2 regions of the Vibrio sp. E150_018 genome follow, and region 2 is predicted to be linked to the other one. Evidence: predicted binding sites of a transcription regulator. Region 2 holds the regulator's gene; the other holds the start of a gene.
The links. The regulator CRP, encoded in region 2, controls carbon source genes, mostly activating them, when cyclic AMP is high. The targets are predictions, from matches to a motif close to TGTGANNNNNNTCACA.
Positions count from the first base shown of each region.

Region 1 (5,225 bases), on a different contig from region 2:
AACATTTGGGCTACTATTACTTTACCTTCCTGAATTAACTGGTGGTGGTATTCAACTTATTCCTGGAGCAACCACTGGCGATTACAGCATCAACTTACTACTCATTTTATTTTTTGCCCGTGTTGCAACTACCTTAATCTGTTTTGGCTCTGGAGCGCCAGGGGGAATTTTCGCTCCCATGCTTGCTCTTGGTACTTTATTTGGTACTTTCTTTGGGCAATTTGCGCTTTATTTCGATCCAAGCTTAAACATCGACCCAGGTATGTTTGCTATCGCCGGAATGGGAGCACTTTTTGCGGCAACCGTACGAGCCCCTATTACAGGTATTTTATTGGTAATAGAAATGACTAATAACTACCATCTAATTTTACCTTTAATCATTACAACACTCGGTGCAACCATAATGGCTCAGCTACTTGGTGGACAACCGATCTATACGCAATTACTTCATAGAACCTTGAAAAAGGCTAAGCTTCAACAAGGTGATCTTCCGAAACATACTGAAGAAAAGATCGAATCAACTACCAACGCATAAACAAAACGTTATCATAATTCTGCACCATTTTACTCCTCTCACCACAAAGCAATCGCACCAACATTGATCGTAAAGATCAATATTGGTGCGTTTAATTTTGTTATTGTTATTACTTTTTAACCAATAAAACCAAGCTTCCCTTAACTAACTTTACTTTTAATAATGGCATAATTTTTGCTTAATGAAACAGCAATTGCATCAAAATAGTGCTGATTTTTTCACCGTTGTGCATCGCTAACACTATAAGTTAAATACGTTCATTTTTAGGAGATACGTAAACATGGATGAATCCACCACTCAAGTATATGGCACAGTACAAGCACTGACCCAAAGCTCTGATACTTTATTCTTATTACTCGGTGCTATCATGGTCTTTCTTATGCATTCAGGATTTGCCTTTCTTGAAGTGGGTACTGTAAGGCATAAGAACCAAGTTAACGCGTTAGTCAAAATACTTTCCGATTTCGGTGTATCCACCATTGCTTATTTCTTTTTTGGTTACTGGGTTGCTTACGGCCACTCTTTTTTCGTTGATGCTCCGACCCTTTCAGCAGGTAATGGCTACGAACTGGTTAAATTCTTTTTCTTATTGACCTTTGCAGCAGCAATTCCGGCAATTGTCTCTGGCGGTATCGCCGAACGAGCTCGCTTCTACCCTGTGTTGACCGGTACATTCTTTATCGTTGGCTTAGTGTATCCATTATTTGAAGGCATGGTCTGGAATGGTAATTTTGGTCTACAAGCATGGTTTGAAACCACCTTTGGTACTGGGTTTCACGACTTTGCAGGCTCAGTGGTTGTACACAGTGTCGGAGGCTGGATTGCACTAATCGCCGTGATATTCCTTGGCATGCGAAACGGACGGATCCGCGCCGGTAAACATACTAACTTTGCGCCATCTAATATCCCATTTCTTGCACTAGGCGCATGGATACTATGTGTTGGCTGGTTCGGCTTTAATGTTATGTCGGCACAAACTATTAATGGTATTAGTGGGTTAGTAGCAATTAACTCTTTAATGGCGATGGCGGGCGGAATATTAGCGGCAATGGTGATGGGTAAAAATGATCCAGGCTTTATTCATAATGGTCCACTGGCGGGCTTAGTCGCGGTTTGTGCTGGTTCAGATTTAATGCATCCCATCGGCGCATTAGCAACGGGTGTTGTGGCTGCTGCAATTTTTGTATGGCTATTTACCTTTATGCAAAACAAAACCAAAATCGATGACGTATTAGGTGTTTGGCCGCTGCATGGCGTGTGTGGAGCATGGGGCGGTATTGCTGCCGGTATCTTTGGACAAACGGCACTCGGTGGAATGGGCGGTGTGAGTTTAACCGTTCAAGTTCTCGGTACATTACTAGGTATTACTATTGCCGTATTAGGTTCAGTTCTGGTCTATGGTTCGATTCACAAAGTATCAGGCTTACGCTTGAGCCAAGAAGAAGAATATAACGGTGCTGATTTATCTATTCACAAAATCAGCTCAACCAATGAAGATTAATATTGATTAACTTCACTAGGACTATTTTAGCAATTGCATATACCCAAGTAACTTCAAGGTGCGAGTTTCAGCAAGAATAAAATAAGCTTTAGGCAAGACAAATTAAAGATGATCATAGTCATTCTATCTCTGTTCAATTTAACGCCACATAAAGCTTGTTTTAACTTGCCCTTCGGGAGCTTCATCCAAACCTCTTATTTTTATAAGAGATAGGCCGCTTCAGCTTGGTTTGAAAAGTACTTATATAGAATATTAATTGTTATTAACTTGATGCATTTTAGGCAGCCAACATGCCCCTCTCACGCCGCTTGAATCACCGTACTTCGCTTTTAAAATTTTAGTGTTACACACATCCGAAAAAACATAAGATCCAATTGCATCGTTTATATCTTGGTAAATTTCTTCTACATTCGACAAACCGCCACCAAGCACAATCACATGTGGATCAAGTATATTTATGACCGATGCCAAACTACGGGCACACATATTAATAAACGATAAATAATGTTGCTCAGCATTCGTATTGCCAGCACGTTTTAAATCCATGATTTCTGCAGAGTTGTAGTCTGTGCCATGTTGTTGATTGTAGCGTTCAGAAAAACCTGAGCCTGAAATAAAGCGTTCAATGCAGTTAATTTTTCCGCAGTAACATTGCTGTGCGAGTCCATCATTATCTCGATGATATTGTGGCAAGGTATTATGTCCCCACTCTCCGGCAATCGCATTGGGCCCAGAAAGTAACTGACCATTGACAACAACACCACCACACCCCGTACCAATAATGACGCCAAAGACTGTGGGATGCCCAGAGCCTGCGCCATCTTGAGCTTCCGATAATGTAAAACAATCGGCATCATTTGCGATAAATACGGGTTGCTTAATTATATCAGCAATATCTTTATCCAAATGCTGACCATTCAATATTAAGCAATTACAGTTTTTTATGGTTTGGCTATCAGGGCTTATCGCACCAGGTAGGCCGATACCAATGGTCATAGGCTGTTGTAATGTTTGTTGGATAGTTTGAATAAAACCGGTGACTGTTGATAAGAATTCAGAGTAACTACAGGTTGGCGTCGCGATTCTCTGTTGATAAATAGTTTGACCATCTTCCGATAGCACGACCGCTTCAATTTTTGTTCCACCAATATCCAGACCTAAACTAAGCATTTCATTTTCCTTATATACTCAAGTCACTTCTACTTTGTCTTTCTTAAATCTACACTCTATTCATTTATTAGAAACCATTAAATTCTTTATTTATGCGATAGAGCGCACTAAAAATTAAGTGATCTAGATCACAATAATTGTTTTTTATTTCCAACATAAAATGGCAACATTTAGAAAAGTAAGCACTGATAAAGTATGTTATTGGGATCAAAATGCATTCTTATCAAAAAATATGCACAAACAAAACATAACCACTTGAAAAATAATTATTTTTAAAAAAGTAATACAGACAAAATCTAATGCTTTTTAAGGGCGTGCCTATGTCTAACGTCATTCAGCAAATTTTTTATAGACACCTAATATTGACAAAAGTTTCACATTAATCGATTGATAAACTATTCTTACAACAGTATTGTATAGGCAGATATTGATAACTTTATAGTTTTCAATAACTCGCTAACAAAATCATGGTCCACATTTCTTACTAAAGTTGTGGATCGATTGTATGGACAAAATAACTTTATAGTTGGTGCCAATATGAATATTAAACAAATGTCTCTTTACCCTTCTCTCGCATCGATCGTTTCTCTTTCTCTTCTTATGTCGCCACAAGTCAATGCCGCGGCAGAAAATGCCGGAGAGTTTTACCTTGGTGCTAAGACTGGTTGGTCTAACTTCGATTTTTGTCAGAATAATGGTGATTGTGATGATGATGCTTGGGCTGGTAGTGCCTACGGTGGTTACCAATTTAACGAATGGTTCTCACTAGAAGGTGGTTATAACTACCTTGGTAATTCAAAAGAGCATATTGCTGGTAGCGAGGTTAATAAAACTCAGATTCAGAATGGTGAATTAGGGGCTAAATTAGATTGGAACCTTACTAGTGCATGGAATCTATTTGGTAAAGTAGGTACTTCATATAACTATGTTGATCAAAAAACAGGTGCTTATAATGATAGTGATGAAAACTGGTCGCTAATGTTAGGTGCTGGTGTCGAATATCAACTAAGCCATAACTGGCGTGTACGTACTGAATATCAATGGTTTGATAACGTAGGTGAACGTAGCACAACGGGTAGAACTGATGTTAACTACGTATCTCTTGGTCTAAGTTACTATTTTGGTAGTTCAGATAGTGCCGCACCAATTGCTGCAGCGGCAACAACTGCGGCAGTAGTCGCGACTCAAGAGCCAGAGCCAATCGTAGAACCAGCTCCGGAAAAAGATCCACTTCCAACAGTTACACTTTCAAAAGGTGCATTTGCACATGACTCAACAGAGTTAACACCCGAGGCAAAAACCTCTCTTGATCAAGTAGCTACTTATCTAAAAGATAGCCCTGAAACTCGTGTAGATGTAATTGGTTATACCGACTCAACAGGTAGTGCTAAATACAACCAAAAACTATCAGAGAAACGTGCGCAATCGGCTTCTAACTATCTAGAGTCTCAAGATATTGATAAATCACGTATTACTACTATCGGTAAAGGTGAAGAAAACCCAATCGCAGATAATAGTACTAAAGAAGGTCGTGAAAATAACCGCCGTGTTGAAGTTTTTTACAAGTAACCTGTGATATAAATAATCTCATAAAAGAAGCCACATGATTGTGGCTTCTTTCTTTTTTTCTCGAGAGTAAAATACATTTATTATTCTTTGCTGCAATATCAAGTCAAGGGACTTAAGCTAGTCCGCCTTTGGTTAAATGACTTGGATTAAGATACTTCTCAAGCTCTTCACGCGACAACTCGGTTTCTTGTTCGGCTACATCAATGATTGCACGCTTTTCTTTATACGCTTTTTTAGCGATTTGCGCAGCTTTTTCATAGCCAATAATAGGGTTTAATGCAGTGACTAAAATAGGGTTCTTAGCGAGAGCCAAATCCAAATTATCTTCTCTGACTACACAATCTTTTATCACTTTATCGGCAAGGCTACGTGAACTATTCACAAGTAGTTCAATACTTTGTAATAGATTAAAAGCAATCACTGGCAACATCACGTTTAACTGAAAATTAC
Region 1 is NZ_JBHGNY010000016.1:56,953-62,177, forward strand. It holds gene clcA (H(+)/Cl(-) exchange transporter ClcA) at 1-535, shown strand, start outside; gene ACE3G9_RS13970 (ammonium transporter) at 816-2,036, shown strand; gene ACE3G9_RS13975 (ROK family protein) at 2,289-3,206, opposite strand; gene ACE3G9_RS13980 (OmpA family protein) at 3,744-4,775, shown strand; gene ACE3G9_RS13985 (class II fumarate hydratase) at 4,888-5,225, opposite strand, start outside.
Region 1: a site for CRP is predicted at 3,324-3,339, ahead of ACE3G9_RS13975 (ROK family protein). Genes of this name have one in related genera too.

Region 2 (9,387 bases):
GTTAATGCGAGAGTCTTCACCAGTTAGAGACATGACTTGGTTTGCCGCTTGAATCACTTGCTTAGCAAGATCTTCATTGATGTTGAGAGCACTTTGCGCTTTGGTATTGGCTTCAAAACGTAGGTGGCATTCTACTTTACCGCGGGCTAAACGCCTACGGAAACGCTCGCGTAGGATTGGCTCTAAACCACGAAATTGTTCTGGTAGGCGGAAGTAAGTTTCTAAGTAACGTTGGTTGACACTGCGGATTTCCCACACTGCGTTGCCCCAATCAGATTTGATTTCTTTACGGGCATAGGCGGTCATGCTGTAGATCATTGGAGATTACCTAATCTAAATTGTGTGATAATTTTTCTGTGGTGAATATTATCACAGTCTAGGACAAGGTGGTTTGTTTAATCCAAGCGGTTCTATTAATCGTCGTTAAGATCGCTTTTTGACGACAAGATCGTTATAATCTCGCCCCAATTCTATCGCTAATCAGGTATTTCTTTATGTCTTCAACTTTACGCCCAAATGATCGCGCAGCTGATCAAGTTCGTCCGATTAAAATGACTCGTAACTATACGGCTTATGCTGAAGGTTCAGTATTGGTTGAGTTTGGTAACACCAAAGTATTATGTAATGCCAGTGTTGAAGAAAAAGTACCAGGTTGGTTAAAAGGTCGTGGCAAAGGTTGGGTAACCGCGGAATATGGCATGTTGCCACGTGCAACCCATACTCGTAACCGTCGTGAAGCCGCAAGCGGTAAACAAGGTGGCCGTACTATGGAAATCCAACGTTTAATCGCGCGTAGCTTACGTGCGGTTGTGGATTTGGATGTATTAGGCGAAATGATGATCACGGTTGATTGTGACGTGATTCAAGCCGATGGTGGTACACGTACTGCTTCTATCTCGGGGGCAAGTGTTGCTCTGGCTGATGCAATCCAATCACTCGTTGCTTCAGGTAAATTGAAGAAGAACCCAATGAAGTGTCATGTTGCCGCGGTTTCAGTGGGTATTTTAGGTGAACACGCTTTATGTGATTTAGAGTATGTGGAAGATTCTGCTGCCGATACCGATATGAACGTGGTAATGACCGAAGAAGGTAAGATGATTGAAGTTCAGGGCACGGCAGAGGGCGAAGCGTTCTCCCGCCAAGAATTGAATCAATTATTAGATTTAGCCGAGAAAGGCATTAACGATATTATCGCAGTCCAGAAAGCCACTCTGGCAGAATAAATAATAATACGTGACTCGGAAAAAAACGTAACTCGTTTCTTGGAAAAGCTCATCGTTTAATGGATATCTTCTTTTTCGAGTAACGAGAAGCAAAGCGCTCTAGCTACGATGTTCCGAAATCAAAAAACTATATCACCAACACGATAGTCGAGATATTTTATGAAAGCATATCAACGTGAATTTATTGAGTTTGCCCTTGAGAAACAAGTTCTTAAATTTGGCGAATTCACATTAAAGTCTGGCCGTACGAGTCCGTATTTCTTTAATGCAGGTTTGTTTAATACTGGACGTGATCTTGCGCGCCTAGGTCGTTTTTATGCCGCAGCTTTAGCGGATTCTGGTATTGAGTTTGATGTGCTATTTGGCCCTGCTTACAAAGGCATTCCAATTGCGACAACAACAGCGGTTGCGCTTGCTGATCATCATGATATTGATACGCCATATTGCTTTAACCGTAAAGAAGCCAAAGATCATGGTGAAGGCGGCAACCTAGTGGGCAATCCATTAGAAGGTCGTATTATGTTGGTGGACGATGTGATCACAGCCGGTACCGCAATTCGTGAATCAATGGAAATCATTAAAGCGAATGGTGCCGATCTTGCTGGTGTATTGGTTGCGATTGATCGTCAAGAAAAAGGCAAAGGTGAGTTATCGGCGATTCAAGAAGTCGAGCGTGATTTTGGCTGCGCGGTGATTTCGATCATCAGCCTAGGTGATCTAGTGACCTATCTTGAAGAGCAAGGGAATAACGAAGCGCAACTAGAATCGGTAAAAGCTTATCGCGCGCAATACGGTATTTAATTTTTCTTGATACTCTATATTGAAGTGAACCCAGAGTTATACCAATCGCACTAATTATGTTGATTGGTAAAATTGCTCTGGGTTTATTTTTATTTACAATGTGTAACTTTATTTTTACACCACAATAAAAGCCCGTTTTGAGTCAATATTGTCGAATGTTTAATCGATATTTTGAACTCTCACCTCGATTTACTTCTGATAAGTGGTAATGTGTCAGCTTATTCTTCCAATAAATAAAAGAAAAAGCAGATGAGCAGTTCAAAGATTCTAGGCAGTACTTTGATTATTGCTGGCACTACGATTGGTGCTGGTATGTTGGCATTACCTATTGCTTCCGCAGGGTTAGGCTTCAGCACTTCTTTAACCATCATGATTAGTATGTGGGCGTTAATGGCCTATACCGCTTTGTTAATGTTGGAGCTACATCAACACGCAGATTATGACGCTACATTACATACCTTAGCTAAGCAGTTTCTTGGTGAAAAAGGGAAATGGATCGCGACGTTTGCTATGCTTTTCTTATTTTATGCACTATGTGCAGCCTACATCGCCGGTGGTGGTGGTCAGTTTAATGCAAAACTGCATAACTGGTTTTCTATTGATGTGTCGAATGGTATCGGCACGCTTATTTTCACTATTATCATTGCCGCAATTGTGACGTTTGGTACTCAGTCGGTAGATCGAGTCAACCGCGTGCTATTCACCTGTAAATTGATTGCAATGGCGGTCATGCTGTTTTTCTTAACGCCCAATATTCAAGCGGTACATCTTCTTAATATGCCATTGGAAAAAGGTTTGATTGTGGCGGCATTGCCCGTGATTTTTACCTCTTTTGGTTTCCACGGCAGTATTCCAGCAGTAGTGCGTTATTTAAACCTTGATATGAAAGCTTTGAAGAAGGTCATGATTTTCGGCTCTTTACTGCCGCTAGTGGTCTACATCTTATGGCAACTGGCCACGCTCGGTGTGGTTGATCAAGCGACATTATCTCAAGCAGGAGATGTGACAGCCTTAGTCGGTACGTTATCAAAAGTAATTCATAGCTCGGCTATTTCACAAGTGGTCTCAGTATTTGCTGATTTAGCATTAATCACCTCTTTTTTAGGTGTGAGCTTAGGATTATTTGAATTCTTAGGTGACAGCTTAAATAAAAATAAAAGCAAAGGCGGACGTGTTGGTATCGCGCTAGTGACCTTTATTCCACCACTATGCTTTGCGTTATTTTACCCGCAAGGTTTTATCATGGCTCTTGGTTATGCCGCAATTGCATTGGCGATATTGGCTATCTTACTCCCTGTCGCAATGGTGATGCGTTCTCGTACACTCAATCAAGATAAACAAGCCTTCACCGTCTCTGGCGGTACGCCAGCTCTCATGCTAACGCTAGCAGCAGGTGTGGTGATTATTGTGGTACAAATGATGATTAGTCTTGGAGTATTGCCGGCGATAGGGTAAGACCTCTTTCGATACTCGTGTTTAGGGCGCTGCGCTTCTCGAAGCTAGGAAAAACAAAAGCTTGGCTTCGGTTGCTTACCACGACACGTTACTAATCTTTTCGCTGTTATCTTTTTCGAGCTACAAGCAGCGAAGCGCCCGAGCAACGTTCTTAAATTACAAATACTAAAAAAGCCACTGAACTTACCATTCAGTGGCTTTTAATTTTTCTTACTCTACTAAACGCGGATATTAAATCTTAACGCGTTCCGTAGACTACGATAGTTTTACCGTGAGCAGAAATCAGGTTTTGCTCTTCTAGCATCTTCAAGATGCGACCAACGGTTTCACGTGAACAGCCAACAATCTGACCGATCTCTTGACGAGTGATCTTGATTTGCATACCGTCTGGGTGCGTCATTGCATCTGGTTGTTTTGCTAGATTAAGTAGCGTTTGAGCGATACGACCAGTTACGTCTAGGAATGCTAAGTCACCCACTTTTTGGCTAGTGATTTGTAGACGTTTTGCCATTTGGGCAGAAAGGCGCATCAGAATGTCTGGGTTAACTTGGATTAATTGACGGAATTTTTTAAATGAGATTTCCGCAACTTCACAAGGAGATTTTGCACGAACCCAAGCGGTACGTTCTTGGTCTTCTTCAAAAAGACCTAATTCACCAATGAAGTCACCTTGGTTCAAGTAAGACAAGATCATCTCTTTGCCTTCTTCATCCTTGATTAATACTGCCACAGACCCTTTAACAATGTAATACAGTGTTTCTGCTTTCTCACCAGCGTGAATCAAAGTACTTTTTGATGGGTACTTATGGATATGACAGTGAGATAGAAACCACTCTAATGTTGGATCTGTTTGAGGTTTACCTAGAACCATAATTTGTTACTTCCTCTACAAGGCTTGCTCAGTTTTGAGTCATTCATCCTGAGACCGGCTAAACTGGTCAAATAGAATAGGTGTTAAATGTTATTGCTGCAAGTTGTGTTGCATTAGTGTTTTTATAGTACCTCTTTCTAGATCGGATTTCTTGACTTTGAGCGGCTAACTATGGGGTTTTTCATCATTAAATTGTGTTCAAGGTCACAGACTAGTCACTAAGTGTGTTCTGAGTAACACTTTAGGCGATTTTACCTGTTTCGATTAGTTGATGAAGCAGTGGTTGAATGATTAATTCCATTGCAAAACTCATCTTGCCACCAGGTACTACGAGGGTGTTGTGACGCGACATGAAAGAGCCTTCAATCATTGATAGTAGATATGGAAAGTCGACGTTTTTAATTCCACGCAAGCGGATCACTACAAAACTCTCATCCAAACTCGGTATGCCTTTGGCATTAAGTGGATTAGAAGTATCGACGGTAGGGACGCGCTGAAAGTTGATGTGAGTACGGGAGAATTGCGGCGTGATATAATTTAAGTAGTCATCCATTGAGCGAACAATAGAGTCCATCACGGCTTCTCGTGAATGGCCGCGGTCACGAGTATCTCGGACGAATTTTTGGATCCATTCAAGGTTTACAATCGGTACCATGCCAATCAAAAAGTCCACATGCTTAGAGACATTGATATCGCCATCGACTACACCACCATGTAATCCTTCATAAAACAATACATCAGTATTTTCTGGTAGGTCTTGCCATGGAGTAAAGGTGCCGGGCATTTGGTTATAAGGGACGGCTTCATCAAAACTATGCAAGTAACGACGAATTTTGCCGCTGCCATTTTTTCCATATTGATTAAAGAATTCAGACAAAGCGGGGAAGTCATTGGCTTCCGGGCCAAAGTAACTGATGTGTTTACCTTGTTCTTTGGCTTTGCGGATTGCAACGTCCATTTCGGGGCGAGTGTAGCGATGGAAGCTATCGCCTTCTACCCAAGACGCTTTAATGTTCATCATATTAAACATTTTTCGGAAGGTTTCTGAAGTGGTGGTGGTACCCGCACCTGAAGAACCCGTTACCGCAATAATGGGATGTTTTGCCGACATGATAATCCTTTCTTTCGACTTATATTTTGAATGACAGTGTAGAGGAATGACTGGCAAGAATAAATAGGGGGATGTACTGAGCTTAATTCAATTCATTGATCGGTTTTATATCAACGCTTTCATGCAGCTCTGAAAAAACAATCACTACACTGCTAGATTTTAGTTGTCCTTTGACTTGTTTTATCTTGGTTTTAAGCGAGGTTTCTTGCATACCGTAATCGGTGCCTTCACGTAAGATAAATTCTTTTATGAGATTATCTAAAGTGTCGGGATCGATGTCTTGCCATGGAATAATCATTGATGTGGCCTTTATTTTTCAGTGTTATAAAAAACTTGAGATAACCGTTGAGCCCCAATTTTTTCACAATAGATATGGGTCATTGGTTGACCTGTTCTTGGGGTTAAATCAAGCAGGTTAATACAATGCACCAAATCCGCTTGTTGCTGACGCTCTAATTGTAATTCAAATTGTAGTGATTCACGGTAAAGCGTATCCGGTAAATGAGGTTTCACTTTTCGTCGGTAATCACGAAATTGTTGTAATAAGTTTTCGGTTCGCTCAATAGCGCCATCTAATTGTAGCCATTGTTCTTCCGTTAAGCTTAATTGGTGCTCATCCAGCCATTTTAATAACAAGATTAGGTTGACCTTCCCTTTATACCTATTTTGTAAGATTAGACAGGCTTCTTTAATTGCCCGCACACCATAATGCTGCAAACTAAATTGCCATAAGCGTTCGAAGGTTAAAGGTAGAGGTCTATATTGGCTCATTGTTGATAATATCCAAGTAACTTCAAGGTGCGAATTTCAGCAAGCATAAAACAAGCTTTAGGCAAGGCTGATTGAATATGATCATAATCTATCTCTATTTAATTTAACGCCGCGTAAGGCTTGTTTTAACTTGCCCTTTGGGAGCTTTATTCAAACCTCTTCTTTTTATAAGAGATAGGCCGCGTCAGATTGGTTTGAAAGGTGTTTACATTCTTTCGCCAATCTTCCTTGTCTAAAGGTTTGGATGATAGCTCTGAATTCTGCACCTTGAAGTCACTTGGGTATAAGGCATTCCAGTTCTTCTTGTAGTGCCATCCATTCCATTTCAACCTCTTCTAATTGAGATTTACTATTGGCTTGTAGCGTTAATACTTGGGTAAGTTTAGCTTTGTTTTCATCTTGGTAGAGTGACACATCGCCAAGTTGTTGTTCAGCATCGGCTAATTGCTCGCCTAGTTTGTCCATTTTCGCTTCGAGTTGTGTCAGTTTTTTGCGAATTGGTGCAGTTTGTTTACGTAATTCAGCGTCTAGACGTTTTTGTTCTTTACGTGCTGCGGCGCTATTTTGACTAGGCTCTGAGTTTGTTTCTGGCAGTGCATCTTTTTTATCTTGTTTTTGTTGTTCAGTTAACCATTTGTAGTAATCCGCTAAGTCGCCGTCAAAAGGCGCCACTTGTTTGGCATCGACAAGGTATAAATCGTCGGTGGTAGCGCGCAGTAAGTAACGGTCGTGGCTGACAATCACCATTGCCCCTTCAAAGGTTTGCAGTGCCATGGTTAAGGCTTGACGCATATCTAGGTCAAGGTGGTTAGTTGGTTCATCGAGCAATAGTAAGTTCGGCTTTTGCCATACAACTAAGGCTAGAACGAGGCGAGCTTTTTCGCCACCAGAGAATGGCGCGACTTTATCGAGAGCTTTATCTCCGACAAAACCAAAGCTACCTAGGTAGTCGCGTAATTGTTGCTCGGTATGATTTGGCGCAATTTGCATCATGTGTTGCAACGGTGTCTCTTCAGGATGCAGAGTTTCTAATTGATGCTGAGCGAAGTAGCCGATTTTCACCCCTTGCGAATAGGTTAAATCTCCGCTTTGTGGCTTGAGTTCGCCAGACAGCAATTTAATTAAGGTTGATTTACCCGCACCATTACGACCGAGTAAACCAATGCGACTGCCGGGAACTAGGTTTAAGCGAATGTGTTCTAATATTAAGTTATCGCCATAGCCAGCAGAGACTTGGTCCATCATCATAATAGGGTTGGGGAGTGCAGCTGGCTCTCTAAACTCAAAGCTAAATGGGTTATCAAACTGCGCCGGTAAGACTTTTTCCATTTTCTCTAAGGCTTTAATTCGGCTTTGTGCCTGACGAGCTTTAGAGGCTTTATAGCGGAAGCGGTCAATATAGCTTTGCATGTGCGACATTTGCTTTTGCTGTTTGGCATACATGGCTTGTTGCTGCATTAACTTTTGTGCACGTTGGGTTTCAAATGATGAGTAGTTGCCGGTGTATTCGTTGAGCAATTGGTTTTCGACATGAATGATGCGCCCCACGATAGGGTCGAGGAAATCACGGTCGTGCGAAATTAAAATTAATGTACCAGGGTAGTTCTGTAGCCATTTTTCAAGCCAAAGTACTGCATCGAGATCTAAGTGGTTGGTTGGCTCATCGAGTAGTAATAAATCAGAGCGACACAATAGAGCTTGGGCGAGGTTTAAACGCATACGCCAACCACCAGAGAACTGGGTGAGGTTCCATTGCATTTGCTCTTGGCTAAAGCCTAAACCGTTTAATAGTTCTGCGGCGCGAGATTTAATAGTGTAGCCACCAACAGTTTCTAACTTGCCGTGTAATTCCGCGACTAGGGTGCCATTATCGGCTTGTTCTGCCGCGGTAAGATCTTGCTCTAATTGACGATATTCACGGTCGCCATCAATCACATACTCTAAAGCGGCGCGTTCTAGTGCTGGTGTTTCTTGAGCAACCCAAGCGAGTTCCCAGTGGGCTGGCATTTGGAAATTACCGGCATCAATTGATAATTCATTTTTCAGTAAGGCGAATAGCGTGGATTTACCACAACCATTTTTTCCGACTAGGCCAACTTTATCACCCGGGTGAATCGTCGCTGAAGCTTGTTCTAAAAGTGGTTTACCACCACGCAGCAATTGAATATCTGAAAATGTAATCATAGGAGTCTTATTTGAGGCATGAAAAATGAGAAAGAATGAAAAATGCAGCGGCTTGAATATTAGGCGCTTCAAGGATATACCCAAGTAACTTCAAGGTGCAAGTTTCAGCAAGAATAAAACAAGCTTTAGGCAAGGCAAATTGAACATGATCATAGTGATTCTATCTCTGTTCAATTTAACGCCGTTTAAAACTTGTTTTAACTTGTCCTTCGGGAGTTTCATCCAAATCTTTATTCTGCGTCAGATTGGTTTGAAAGGTGCTTACATTCCTTCGCCAATTTTCTTTGCCTAAAGGTTTGGATGATAGCTCTGAATTCTGCACCTTGAAGTTACTTGGGTATAAATATCGATTATTATACGATTTGCGATATGATGATTAACAATCTTTGTTACAAAGATCTTAGGTTGTGGAAAGTGACAAAAGCGTGCACTTTTTAGTGTTCATATTAAGGAATGTCAGGGAGCAAGGATGTCAGACATAAGCCAACATACTACTACATCTATTAAAAATGACGATCAGATTCTACAACCTCGCGTATTGGTCATTTATGCGCATCCCGATCCCGATAACTCGGTTGCCAATCAAATGTTATTAAAAGCAGCGCAAAATTTACCTCATGTGACGGTGCACGATTTGTATGCCCATTATCCTGATTTTTTTATTGATGTTGCTGCTGAGCACAAATTATTGCTCGAACATGATGTGATTGTCTTTCAGTTCCCCTTGTTTATGTATTCCTGTCCAGCTTTGATGAAAGAGTGGATGGATACGGTACTCGGAAAAGGTTTTGCATTCGGCAAAGGTCGCGCACTTAAAGATAAATACTGGCGGAGTGTGGTGACGACGGGGGGGTCTAAAGACGCTTTCTCAGCTCATGGTTATAATCAATATCCTTTGGAACAAATTTTGCAGCCTTTTGAGTTGACTGCCAAATTATGTCAGATGCATTGGATTGAGCCCTTAGTGTTAT
Region 2 is NZ_JBHGNY010000006.1:150,760-160,146, forward strand. It holds gene ACE3G9_RS08565 (YicC/YloC family endoribonuclease) at 1-318, opposite strand, end outside; gene rph (ribonuclease PH) at 495-1,223, shown strand; gene pyrE (orotate phosphoribosyltransferase) at 1,383-2,024, shown strand; gene ACE3G9_RS08580 (aromatic amino acid transport family protein) at 2,274-3,479, shown strand; gene crp (cAMP-activated global transcriptional regulator CRP) at 3,718-4,350, opposite strand; gene ACE3G9_RS08590 (phosphoribulokinase) at 4,592-5,461, opposite strand; gene ACE3G9_RS08595 (YheU family protein) at 5,544-5,759, opposite strand; gene ACE3G9_RS08600 (TIGR02444 family protein) at 5,771-6,232, opposite strand; gene ACE3G9_RS08605 (ABC transporter ATP-binding protein) at 6,506-8,416, opposite strand; gene kefG (glutathione-regulated potassium-efflux system ancillary protein KefG) at 8,886-9,387, shown strand, end outside.